2 regions of the Vibrio sp. QJM3NY_15 genome follow, and region 1 is predicted to be linked to the other one. Evidence: predicted binding sites of a transcription regulator. Region 1 holds the regulator's gene; the other holds the start of a gene.
The links. The regulator PurR, encoded in region 1, represses purine synthesis genes. The targets are predictions, from matches to a motif close to TNANGNAAACGTTTNCNTNA.
Positions count from the first base shown of each region.

Region 2: a site for PurR is predicted at 3,935-3,954, ahead of folD (bifunctional methylenetetrahydrofolate dehydrogenase/methenyltetrahydrofolate cyclohydrolase FolD). Genes of this name have one in related genera too.

Region 1 covers NZ_CM173517.1:2,409,676-2,415,355, forward strand. The annotation lists gene torR (two-component system response regulator TorR) at 1-491, opposite strand, end outside; gene torD (molecular chaperone TorD) at 780-1,427, shown strand; gene purR (HTH-type transcriptional repressor PurR) at 1,745-2,749, shown strand; cyclic di-GMP riboswitch class I at 2,920-3,005, shown strand; gene AC3CKG_RS10740 (TfoX/Sxy family DNA transformation protein) at 3,133-3,723, shown strand; gene AC3CKG_RS10745 (DUF3316 domain-containing protein) at 3,828-4,187, opposite strand; gene AC3CKG_RS10750 (TVP38/TMEM64 family protein) at 4,567-5,247, shown strand; gene AC3CKG_RS10755 (putative signal transducing protein) at 5,311-5,628, shown strand.
Region 2 covers NZ_CM173517.1:2,641,931-2,647,610, reverse strand. The annotation lists gene AC3CKG_RS11725 (NupC/NupG family nucleoside CNT transporter) at 1-864, shown strand, start outside; gene AC3CKG_RS11720 (cation:proton antiporter) at 1,050-2,864, shown strand; gene folD (bifunctional methylenetetrahydrofolate dehydrogenase/methenyltetrahydrofolate cyclohydrolase FolD) at 2,999-3,856, opposite strand; tRNA gene AC3CKG_RS11710 (tRNA-Arg) at 4,068-4,144, shown strand; gene aroC (chorismate synthase) at 4,415-5,500, shown strand; gene AC3CKG_RS11700 (trimeric intracellular cation channel family protein) at 5,614-5,680, opposite strand, start outside.

The sequences.
Region 1 (5,680 bases):
GTCAGCTTAACTGGCTCACCGTTTTTACTTAAAGCACGACGAGGGATATCAAACGTCCACTCACCAAAACGAACCACAGATTCGTCTTCAGCTTCAACTGCCGTACCAACCGCGGTTTTGCGAGCCGCAGCAATACGCCAAAGTAAGTTTTTAACTCGAACTAATAACTCGCGAAGTTCGAAGGGTTTAGTAACATAATCGTCTGCGCCCATTTCTAGGCCTACAATTTTGTCGATGCTATCCGTGCGTCCAGTAACTAAAATAATCCCAATGTCCGATTGACTGCGTAATTCGCGAGTTAGCATCAATCCATCTTCGCCTGGTAAGTTGATGTCTAGCATAATGAGATCAACGTTGTTTTCTTCCAACACGTTTCTCATCTGAGCGCCGCTTTCCGCTTCGCTCACTGTGTAACCTTCGTTCTGGAAATATCCAACCAGCTTACTTCGGGTTACCACATCATCTTCTACGACTAATACGTGATAGCTCATCTACACCACTTTTCTTATTTAATAGTTTCAGTAACCATTCTATTCATAACTAGTAACAATTCTAGTGGTACAGCAGATAAAAGCGAGAAACATGAATATTTTTTGATACAAGACAATCTAAAACCTTGCTATTTATCGTCCATCGCAATTCAATATAGGCATTACGACTAACGAGTCACTTTGCGTTTAGCAAATAACCTTGTTATTGAGCCTTGGTGTGCTTATACCCAAATGACTTCGCGATGCTTGGGTATATAAACATCACAAGACTAAATCAGGATCTATGAAATGAAAGATACGAAAGCATTCAACGAACAAAGAGCTGAAATCTATTGGTGGCTATCAAGCTTGTTCGCTAAAGAGCTCACACAAGAAGAACTCGACCACTACCACTCTGTTGAGATCCGTTCTTTCCTGACTGGTTTAGGCGAAAACGAAACACTCAAGCCTGCGATTGATAAACTGGTAGACGCATTGAACCGTCTACAAACACGTGAAGATGCCCAACTAGAGCTGTCTGCTGACTTTTGCGATCTATTTTTAAAGACAGATAAACATGGTGCTCTACCTTACGCTTCAATGTATATCGGCGAAACGGGTCTATTAAACGACAAGCCAGCTAAAGACATGGAAGAGATCATGGCTAAGCACAACTTGGTAGTTAACCAAGATCTGAAAGAGCCAGCAGACCACATTGCTATCGAACTTGATTTCCTTGGCAATCTCATCATCCGTTCAAATGACACTGAGCTTGAAGAAGAATTAGAAAAATCGTTCACTGTTCAACAGCAATTTATTGAACATCAAGTCCTTACTTGGGTACCAAAGTTCAACGTTAAATGTTGTGAGATCGATTCATTCGGTTTCTATGCATCTGTGGCAACTCTTCTCGTGGCCTTCTGTAATCTGGACACTCAGTATTTAGCGGGTGAATAAGATTCGCTGATGATTAAGTAAACAAATTCAATAGAATGTGACAATTCACCCAGATTTCTGGGTGAATTTTATTGCGAGTAATTTCTAGTCAGTCTAAAATTGTGACCGCAAACGATAAAATATGAAACATTCACGAAATGCTATGCTTATTTAAGTTCAGAGCATTTCGGTGTTAAGACAAGCCGCTCAATAGCGGTTTTTTGTTTTTTAGCACTTTAGTACCCCAAAGAGCCCTACAAATTTAAGCTCTTAGTTAGGTAGCTTAACGGCTACTTTATTCCGTACTTTGGGAAAGTAGCTTCTAATAGGATAAAACCATGGCCACTATAAAAGATGTCGCTCGCTTAGCAGGCGTATCAACTACCACCGTTTCTCACGTAATCAACAAAACACGTTTTGTTGCAGAAGCGACTCAAGAGAAAGTAAATAAAGCCGTAGACGAGTTAAACTACGCACCAAGTGCTGTAGCGCGTAGCTTGAAATGCAATTCAACACGCACTATCGGCATGCTAGTGACTCAATCAACAAACCTCTTCTTCTCTGAAGTAATCGATGGTGTTGAAAGCTACTGCTACCGTCAAGGTTACACTTTGATTCTGTGTAACACGGGTGGTATCTATGAGAAGCAACGTGACTACATTCGAATGCTTGCAGAAAAACGTGTAGATGGCATCTTGGTTATGTGTTCTGACTTAACAGAAGAACTTCGTGGCATGTTAGATCGCCATGCTGATATCCCAAAAGTTGTCATGGATTGGGGCCCAGAAACCTCTCAGGCTGATAAGATCATCGACAACTCTGAAGAAGGCGGCTATCTAGCAACCAAGTACTTGCTAGAACGTGGTCACACAAAGATTGCTTGTTTAAGTGGCCACTTAGACAAAGCAGCATGTGTAGAACGCATCGCGGGTTACAAACGCGCACTCAATGAAGCGAAGGTGGCAACCGACGAAAAGCTCATCATTGAAGGTAACTTTGAGTGTGATACCGCTGTACTTGCGGCTGATAAAATTGCTCAGATGGAAGATCGCCCTACCGCAGTGTTCTGTTTTAACGACACAATGGCACTTGGCCTAATGAGTCGCCTGCAGCAGCAAGGTATTCGTATTCCTGAAGATATTTCGGTTATCGGTTACGACAACATTGAACTTGCGGAATACTTCTCTCCACCATTGACGACGGTTCACCAACCTAAGCGTCGTGTTGGTAAAAATGCATTCGAAATTTTGTTGGAACGCATTAAAGATAAAGATCATGAAAAACGTGTCTTCGAAATGCACCCAGAAATTGTTGAGCGAAGCACGGTTAAAACGTTAAATTAATTGATAAATCGAGTTTAATTTCATTAAGCGCACCTTTGAGTGCGCTTTTTTTATAAGCAGATAAAATAAACCCAGTTGCATAACACCAAGATCATTAATTGAAGCAATATCACATTTTGAAATATCAGGTGTGAGCCTCATTCAACAAAAACTTTATTCTATTCAGTCAGTCACGCACAGGGCAAACCACTCGAAAGAGTGAGACGCAAAGCTTCCGGCCTAAACCACTCGTTGGTATGGTAGCGGGGTTACCGATGGCAAAATGCGGTAATTACTAACAATTTAGTAATTTACGGCTTATTGACAATTTAATTGCAACATTTTGCTAATCTCTCGGACCTGCTTATTTGGTGGCGTAGTTCAAATACACCGAGATAGATAACATGGATAAACCGATACTAAAGGACTCAATGAAATTATTTGAGCCCCTAGGAAAAATAAAGTCACGCTCAATGTTTGGTGGATTCGGGCTTTTTGCTGATGACACGATGTTTGCTCTGGTTGTTAACGACCAGTTGCACATAAGAGCGGACAAAGACACAACAAAGCAATTCGAGCAACAAGGGTTTCGACCATACGTCTACAAAAAACGTGGTTTCCCTGTCGTCACAAAGTATTTCGCATTGCCGGAAGGCTTGTGGCAAGACCAAGAAAAAATCTTGCAGCTTGCTACGACGTCTTTGGGGTTTGCTAAAGAAGAGAAAGCTGAGCAATCTTCTGCTAAGCCAACTCGATTAAAGGACCTCCCTAACCTTCGACTCGCTACCGAGCGTATGTTAAAAAAGGCCGGGATCGATTCTGTAGAATGTTTATATGAATCTGGCTCTGTAAACGCATTTAACGCCATCAAGGAATCACATGCTTCCTCTGTCAGCATTGAGCTGCTTTGGGCGCTAGAAGGTGCGATCAATGGTACTCATTGGTCTGTTATACCGCAGCAACGTCGTGAAGAGCTTATCAGTCGCGTCAATTAATATTGTCAGTTCAAACTATCTACATAACTAAGCCGCATTCTTGCGGCTTTTTTTATACAAAAAAAGTAGCTCTCCTTTAAGCTAGAGAGCTAGCACTGGACTGGCTAAAAAGATGGACGGTAATAATATTTGTAATCAACTTTTACCATGGGTACAAAATTGATGGTTCCTGAAGAATCCATAATCTCTTTGACTTTAATAGAACCATTCTTGATTTCAAAAGATCTCACGTCTACCTTTTCAGAAGCTTGAGGAAGAATGCGACTAAGCTCAAAAGATTCTTTAGTATTCAAATCTTGCCATATTTTCTTTCCGTCTTCATAGGCTTGGTTTTCAGTAGATACTGTTTCACCTTTGAATATTTTTGACTCAGCGGCAACCCGGTGGTAAACACCAGCACCTGTTGCTTGAAAAGAGATAAGACCTGCAGTCGCAATAACAGTAATCAATGATAAAAATTTCATAGCTAACTCCTTAGTTTTATGCCTGAATCATTATCGGAACAACCTTTACGTCTCGATTGTTACGTATATAGAACGTACCAAGACCAAATGTATTTCAAATTCCTGTCACTTTTTATAGCCTTAAAATTTATTAAATAGAATTTGTTCAAGCAAAACAACCTCCTACCTTAGAAAGAAAAACACATCAGATCTAACATGTGTTTAACGTCGAACCTATCTGTCATCGGCCCATTCAAGGTGAAGTAGTCAGATGTATTTATAAAAATGGTCAGCAATCAAAAGCAAACTGACAGTTTTTTTATATCTGTTGAAAGTTAATCTATGCTTTGCCTGTCTATCTATACTAATTGTATGCATTGAAAAATTAGAGGAAGTATCAATGAGTAATAAAATGATATTGGGTATCGTATTGGTCGTAACCATCATCCTGTTAGGCGTCAATTTCGGCCAATACCTAACACTTGAGAATGCGAAAGCTCAACAAGCTGTTTTGAATGACTACATCGAGAGCAATTTTATTGCTGCTGCTGCGATTTACTTCGTCGCCTATGTCATGATTACGGCTTTCTCAATTCCAGGCGCTGCGGTTGTTACGCTGTTAGGCGCTGCCTTGTTTGGTTTCTGGAACAGTTTACTGCTGGTATCTTTTGCAAGTGCTATTGGTGCAACCCTCGCCTTCTTAAGTAGCCGTTACCTGTTACGTGACTGGATCCAAACTAAGTTTGGTGACAAGTTAGCAACCATTAACAAGGGCGTTGAAAAAGACGGGGCATTTTACTTATTCTCTCTACGTCTGATTCCTGTCTTCCCATTTTTCCTTATCAACCTGTTAATGGGGTTAACCCCAATGTCGGTAACTCGTTACTACATCACAAGCCAAATAGGGATGTTGCCAGGTACTGCGGTTTTCTTGAATGCTGGTACTCAACTCGCAGAAATTGATTCACTTTCGGGTATCGTATCTCCTTCAGTACTATTGTCATTTGCCTTGTTGGGGGTATTCCCAATTATTGCTAAATGGTTGATGAGTAAGTTTCGCTCAGCACCTGTGGCTGACTAACGTGTATAGCGGAATAACGTATATAGCTGACTAAAAGCCAAAGCCGAATAAGGTTCTATTTCAATGAAAATCTTCAGTGCATCGAATCCTACAGAAGCCCATATCATCTGTGGATTGTTAGAAAGTGAGAATATTGCGTGTGAAGTCCGTGGTGAGGGCTTGTTCGGTTTGAAAGGGGAAATCCCATTCACTGAGGAAACTGACCCTTACGTATGGTTATATGAGCCAGAATTAGCCAGTAAAGCCCGTAAGATAGTCAATGACTACCAAAAACAGCAAGATTCGATCATCTATGAAGAGTGGCGTTGCGGTGAGTGCCATGAAGTCAATGAAGCGCAATTCGGTTCTTGTTGGCAATGTGGTGCTGCTTCTCCAGAGTAAGCGTCCAAGTAACAAACCATCGATACTCCTCCCTTAAAATAAAAACGGGAAG
Region 2 (5,680 bases), 230 kb from region 1:
ATCAACCTTATCGGCGGTGCTTTGCAAAAGTTCTTAGGTACAGGTCGTGCGGAGTCACTGTCTGCAACGGCGAACATCTTTGTTGGCATGATTGAAGCACCATTGGTGGTTAAGCCTTACTTGAAGCACATGACGGATTCACAACTGTTTGCCGTCATGGTGTGTGGTTTGGCTTCTGTAGCTGGTGGCACGCTAGTCGGTTATGCATCGCTTGGTGTTGATTTGAACTACCTGATCGCTGCGGCGTTTATGTCTGCGCCTGCTGGTCTATTGATGGCCAAGATTTTGGTACCAGGTAACGCAGATGAGGCTCAAGAAAATATTGAGTCTGACGTTGAAATTCCACGAGCAACAAACGTCGTTGAGGCAATGGCAGATGGGGCTATGTCTGGACTTCGTATTGCCGTTGCAGTGGGTGCGACACTTCTGGCCTTTATCAGTGTGATAGCAATGCTGAATGGCTTACTAGGTATTGTTGGTGGTTGGTTTGGCGTAAACCTAAGCTTCGAACTTATTCTAGGTTATGTGTTCGCACCCGTTGCATGGCTGATCGGTGTGCCATGGTCTGAGGCTGTGGTTGCAGGCTCGCTGATCGGTAACAAAATCGTTGTGAACGAGTTTGTGGCTTTCATCCAGTTAATGGACGTGAAAGACGCACTGAGTGAGCACTCAAAAGCGATCGTTACTTTTGCACTATGTGGTTTTGCCAACATCTCTACGATGGCCATTCTGATTGGTGGTTTGGGTAGCTTAGTTCCAGAGCGTCGTTCTTTCATCTCACAATACGGCTTTAAAGCGATTTGTGCGGGTGTGCTTGCCAACTTAATGAGCGCAGCGATTGCGGGCGTGGTGCTTTCTCTGTAGCTAGATGATAAGTACAGAGTGGATGAGTCAGTCACTTTATTTCCCCTATAGTAAAGTGACTGATTAATCACACTAATATTCGGTTAGCATGAAAAAGAGAGCCTATAGTTTAATGACATAGGCTTTCTTGTTTCAGCAAATAGGTTTGTATCACAAAGTGTGGTACGAATTTTTTAGGGGCACAAATGGATTTGTCGATTACTTCTTCTTTGGCGTTAATTGGACTGCTGTCTTTAACGTGTCAATTGTTAGGTTGGCGCTTGCGTCTTCCTGCTATTCTTCCTCTTCTCATTGTCGGATTACTTTTAGGTCCCGGTCTTAACATCCTTAATCCCGATGCCATTTTTGGTGACGTGCTATTTCCGCTGATTTCATTAGGTGTCGCTATTATTCTGTTTGAAGGTGCATTGACCCTGAATTTCAAGGAAATAAGAGGTCATGGTCGTATGGTGACGCACCTCGTGAGTTTCGGCATGCTGATTACCTGGGCGTGTATTGTCGTTGGTGCTTATTACTTTGTGGACTTCAGTTGGCCATTAGCCGCACTGTTTGCTGCCTTAGTGGTGGTGACGGGGCCAACCGTGATTGTTCCCATGCTGCGCAGTATTCAGCCCAAATCTTCGTTAGGCAGCATCTTGCGCTGGGAAGGGATCGTGATTGACCCGATTGGCGCTCTGTTTGCCGTTCTCGTTTACGAATACATTGTTTCTTCAGCCGATCCTACCAGCCATGTGCTGTCGGCCTTGGGGCTGACTCTAACCATCGGTTTAGGCTTAGGGATCATCGGTGGCTATTTGATTGCCAAGATGCTGAAAGGACATTGGGTTCCGCACTATTTGCGTAACGTGGCTGTTCTGACGTTAATGCTGGCGGCATTCTCTTTTTCTAATGATCTGAGTGAAGAGTCTGGCCTATTAACCGTGACCATCATGGGTATCTGGCTCGCCAACGTGAAAGGCTTGGATCTTGAAGATATTATTGAGTTCAAAGAGACCCTAACCGTGTTACTCATTTCCGCTTTGTTTATCTTACTGGCGAGTCGACTCGATTCTGGGACTTTCCTCTCGATAGGTTGGGGCGGTATTGGCTTATTAGCGGTTGTCATGCTGGTGGCTCGTCCTCTGAGTGTGTGGATCAGCGGGATCGGCACGGATCTTACCTCTGCAGATAAATGGTTTTTGAGCTGGATGGCACCTCGCGGGATCGTTGCTGCTGCGGTTTCTTCTCTGTTTGCTATCAAGCTTCAAGAGAAGCAATTGATTGAAGGGGCTGATCTACTGGTGCCTATGGTGTTCTTGGTCATCATCGGTACGGTTGTGATTCAGAGTCTTACCGCAAGTTGGTGGGCAAGAAGGTTAGGTGTGACGCAAGAGAAAGCGCAAGGGGTTATCTTCTTTGGCGCGACTCATTTTGCAAGACAGTTTGCCAAGGTGCTGGCGACACACAACATCAACAGTGTGCTTGCCGATACCAACTGGGAAAGCATTCGTTTGGCGCGTATGGATAACCTGAATGTCTATTTTGGTAACCCAGCCTCAAGCCACGCGGAAAATAATCTGGAATTGGATGGAATAGGGCGCGCGATGATCGTCTCGCCTTATCGTCAAACCAACCCATTAGTCAGCATGCATTATCAAGATGAGTTTGGTGAAAATAAGGTGTTTGAGCTTGAATCGACAGAAACTAAACACGAAAGGCATTCAGTGAGCCGAGATGGTAACAGAAGCCTGTTTTCGGAAGGAATTACCTATTCCAAGCTTAACTCCTTGATGGCTCAAGGCAGCCAAATTAAGAGCACGGGTTTGACCGAAGCGTTTGACCTTAATGAGTTTAACGCGCTGTATCCTAAAGCGATTCCACTTGGTGTGATTACTGGGGGTGACTTCCGATTGGTGACGCAAGGTTCTGATTTGGAAAAACTCATATCAACGGAGTGTGCGATCATTAGTTTATTGCCGCCTTCGGAGCCAACGGAAAGAGCTGACACTCCAGATAAGTAGTGAGTGCTCTGTATAAAAAGCGAGTCGCTTTGTATCAAAAACGAATAGCTCAGTATCAAAAAAGCCGCAACGTTTTAACGCTGCGGCTTTTTAATTCTGTTTATGCTGTCGTTCGCAAATTTGTCGTTCGCAGATTATTTCGAGTGAAACTGTTCGCAAGCAATCATAGTGTTCTCGATTAGGCTTGCTACTGTCATTGGACCAACACCACCCGGAACTGGTGTGATGAAGCTTGCGCTCTCTTTCGCGACATCGTATTCAACGTCGCCAACAAGTTTGCCAGATTCCAAACGGTTGATGCCTACATCGACCACAACGGCACCTTTCTTAATCCAAGCGCCAGGAATGAAGTTAGGCTTACCCACGGCTACCACAACAACATCGGCTTGACGTACATGACCTTCAAGGTCTTTGGTGAAGCGGTGACATGTTGTCGTCGTGCAACCTGCTAGAAGAAGCTCTAGGGTCATTGGGCGACCTACGATGTTTGATGCGCCAACAACAACCGCGTGCTTACCACGTAAGTCGATGTTGTAACGGTCAAGTAATGTGATGATGCCTTTAGGCGTACAAGAGCGTAGCTTAGGCATACGCTGAGCCAAACGGCCCACATTGTAAGGGTGGAAGCCATCAACGTCTTTCTCTGGCGTGATACGCTCAAGAACGTGAGTGGTATCAATACCAGCAGGTAAAGGCAGTTGAACTAGGATGCCATCAATCTCAGGGTCTTCATTTAATTGGTCGACGAGCGTTAGCAGATCATTTTCTGTCGCCGTCGCTGGTAAATCAAAAGACTTTGAAACGAAGCCTACTTCTTGACACGCTTTACGCTTACTTCCAACGTAAACCTGAGAGGCAGGGTCTTCACCCACTAAAACTACCGCTAGGCCCGGAGCGCGTAAACCAGCTTCTGTACGAGCCTTTACACGTGCCGCAACTTCAGAGCGAACGGTTTGAGAAATTAGCTTTCCATCAATATTTTGAGCAGTCATGAATTTCCTTAGTATTGATATTCAAGTTAGTGGCTGATGTTTTGGGCGCATTATTCCAGAAAATCTTTTTGATTACCATCAAGCAAACGTTTGCTTTGGTCTATTTTCCAACACTTATAATCTCATTGCCCTTTTTTTACTCACTTGGATCAGAATGTTACACAAAGCCGTTGCTTTACTGATTCGAATTCGTATAATCCTTTCCTGTAGCGCGCCCTTAGCTCAGCTGGATAGAGCACCTCCCTTCTAAGGAGGTGGTCGAAGGTTCGAATCCTTCAGGGCGTACCACTATTTAAAGAAACCCGATAACTCTCTGAGTTGTCGGGTTTTTTGCATTTCTACCATACTAAAAGTACTTCTCTTAAAGCGCTACTCATTTTCCTTCGTTATTCATTTCATTCGGCTCATGTAATAGAAAGTTAAAATTGTTCGTTTTTTGGGGTTTACATCATTTGGTAATAAAGCCACTATGAATTCACGAAGAATAGACAAGTAAAGCTATTAGCTGGTTGGTTTAGGAATCAAACCTTCTGATTGATGGCTGATTTAGAGGAAGTAATGGCAGGAAACAGTATCGGACAACATTTCCGCGTGACTACGTTCGGAGAAAGTCACGGTATCGCACTAGGATGTATCGTAGATGGGTGCCCACCAGGATTAGAAATTACCGAAGCAGACCTTCAAAGAGATTTGGATCGCCGTCGCCCTGGTACTTCTCGTTATACAACGGCTCGCCGTGAAGCGGATGAAGTGAAAATCTTATCAGGTGTATTTGAAGGCCAAACTACGGGTACTTCTATTGGTCTATTGATTGAAAATACAGACCAACGCTCTAAAGACTATTCCGAAATTAAAGACAAGTTCCGTCCTGGCCACGCTGATTATACCTACCATCAAAAGTACGGTGTGCGTGATTACCGAGGTGGCGGTCGCTCTTCTGCTCGTGAAACGGCAATGCGTGTTGCGGCAGGTGCGATTGCGAAGAAATACCTTAAGCAAGAATTTGGTGTTGAAATCCAAGCTTATCTTTCTCAAATGGGTGATATCTCAATTGATAAAGTGGATTGGAACGAGATCGAAAACAACGCTTTCTTCTGTCCTGATGCCGACAAAGTACCTGAATTTGACCAACTGATTCGTGACTTGCTAAAAGAAGGCAACTCTATCGGTGCGAAGATTCAAGTGGTTGCGACTAAAGTGCCTGTAGGCCTTGGTGAGCCAATCTTTGATCGTCTAGATGCAGACATCGCGCACGCTCTAATGAGCATCAATGCGGTGAAAGGTGTTGAGATTGGTGATGGCTTCGATGTTGTTAATCAACGCGGTAGTGAACATCGTGATCCATTAACTCCAGAAGGCTTCAGTAGCAACCACGCTGGCGGTATCTTAGGCGGTATTTCTACTGGCCAAGATATTGTGGCAAGTATTGCACTTAAGCCAACATCAAGCATTACTGTTCCTGGTGACACGATCACTAAAGACGGTGAAGCAACGCAGTTAATCACGAAAGGTCGTCACGATCCATGTGTTGGTATTCGTGCAGTGCCTATCGCAGAAGCGATGTTAGCGATTGTATTGCTTGATCACTTGCTACGTCATCGTGGTCAAAACTTTGGTGTGACAACAGAAACGCCAAAAATCTAGTTCTGCTTCGTTTTATTCAAAACAGAATTGAAACTGATTTGATAGAAACAAAAAAGGGTTGCTTCGTAATGAAGCAACCCTTTTTATATTCTGCGTTATTGAGAATATATTATCTAATGCACAGAGCTTTCCTGATCTAGCTGGAACGAAGGCAAGCGCCATTTGAATCTTACGGCAGCC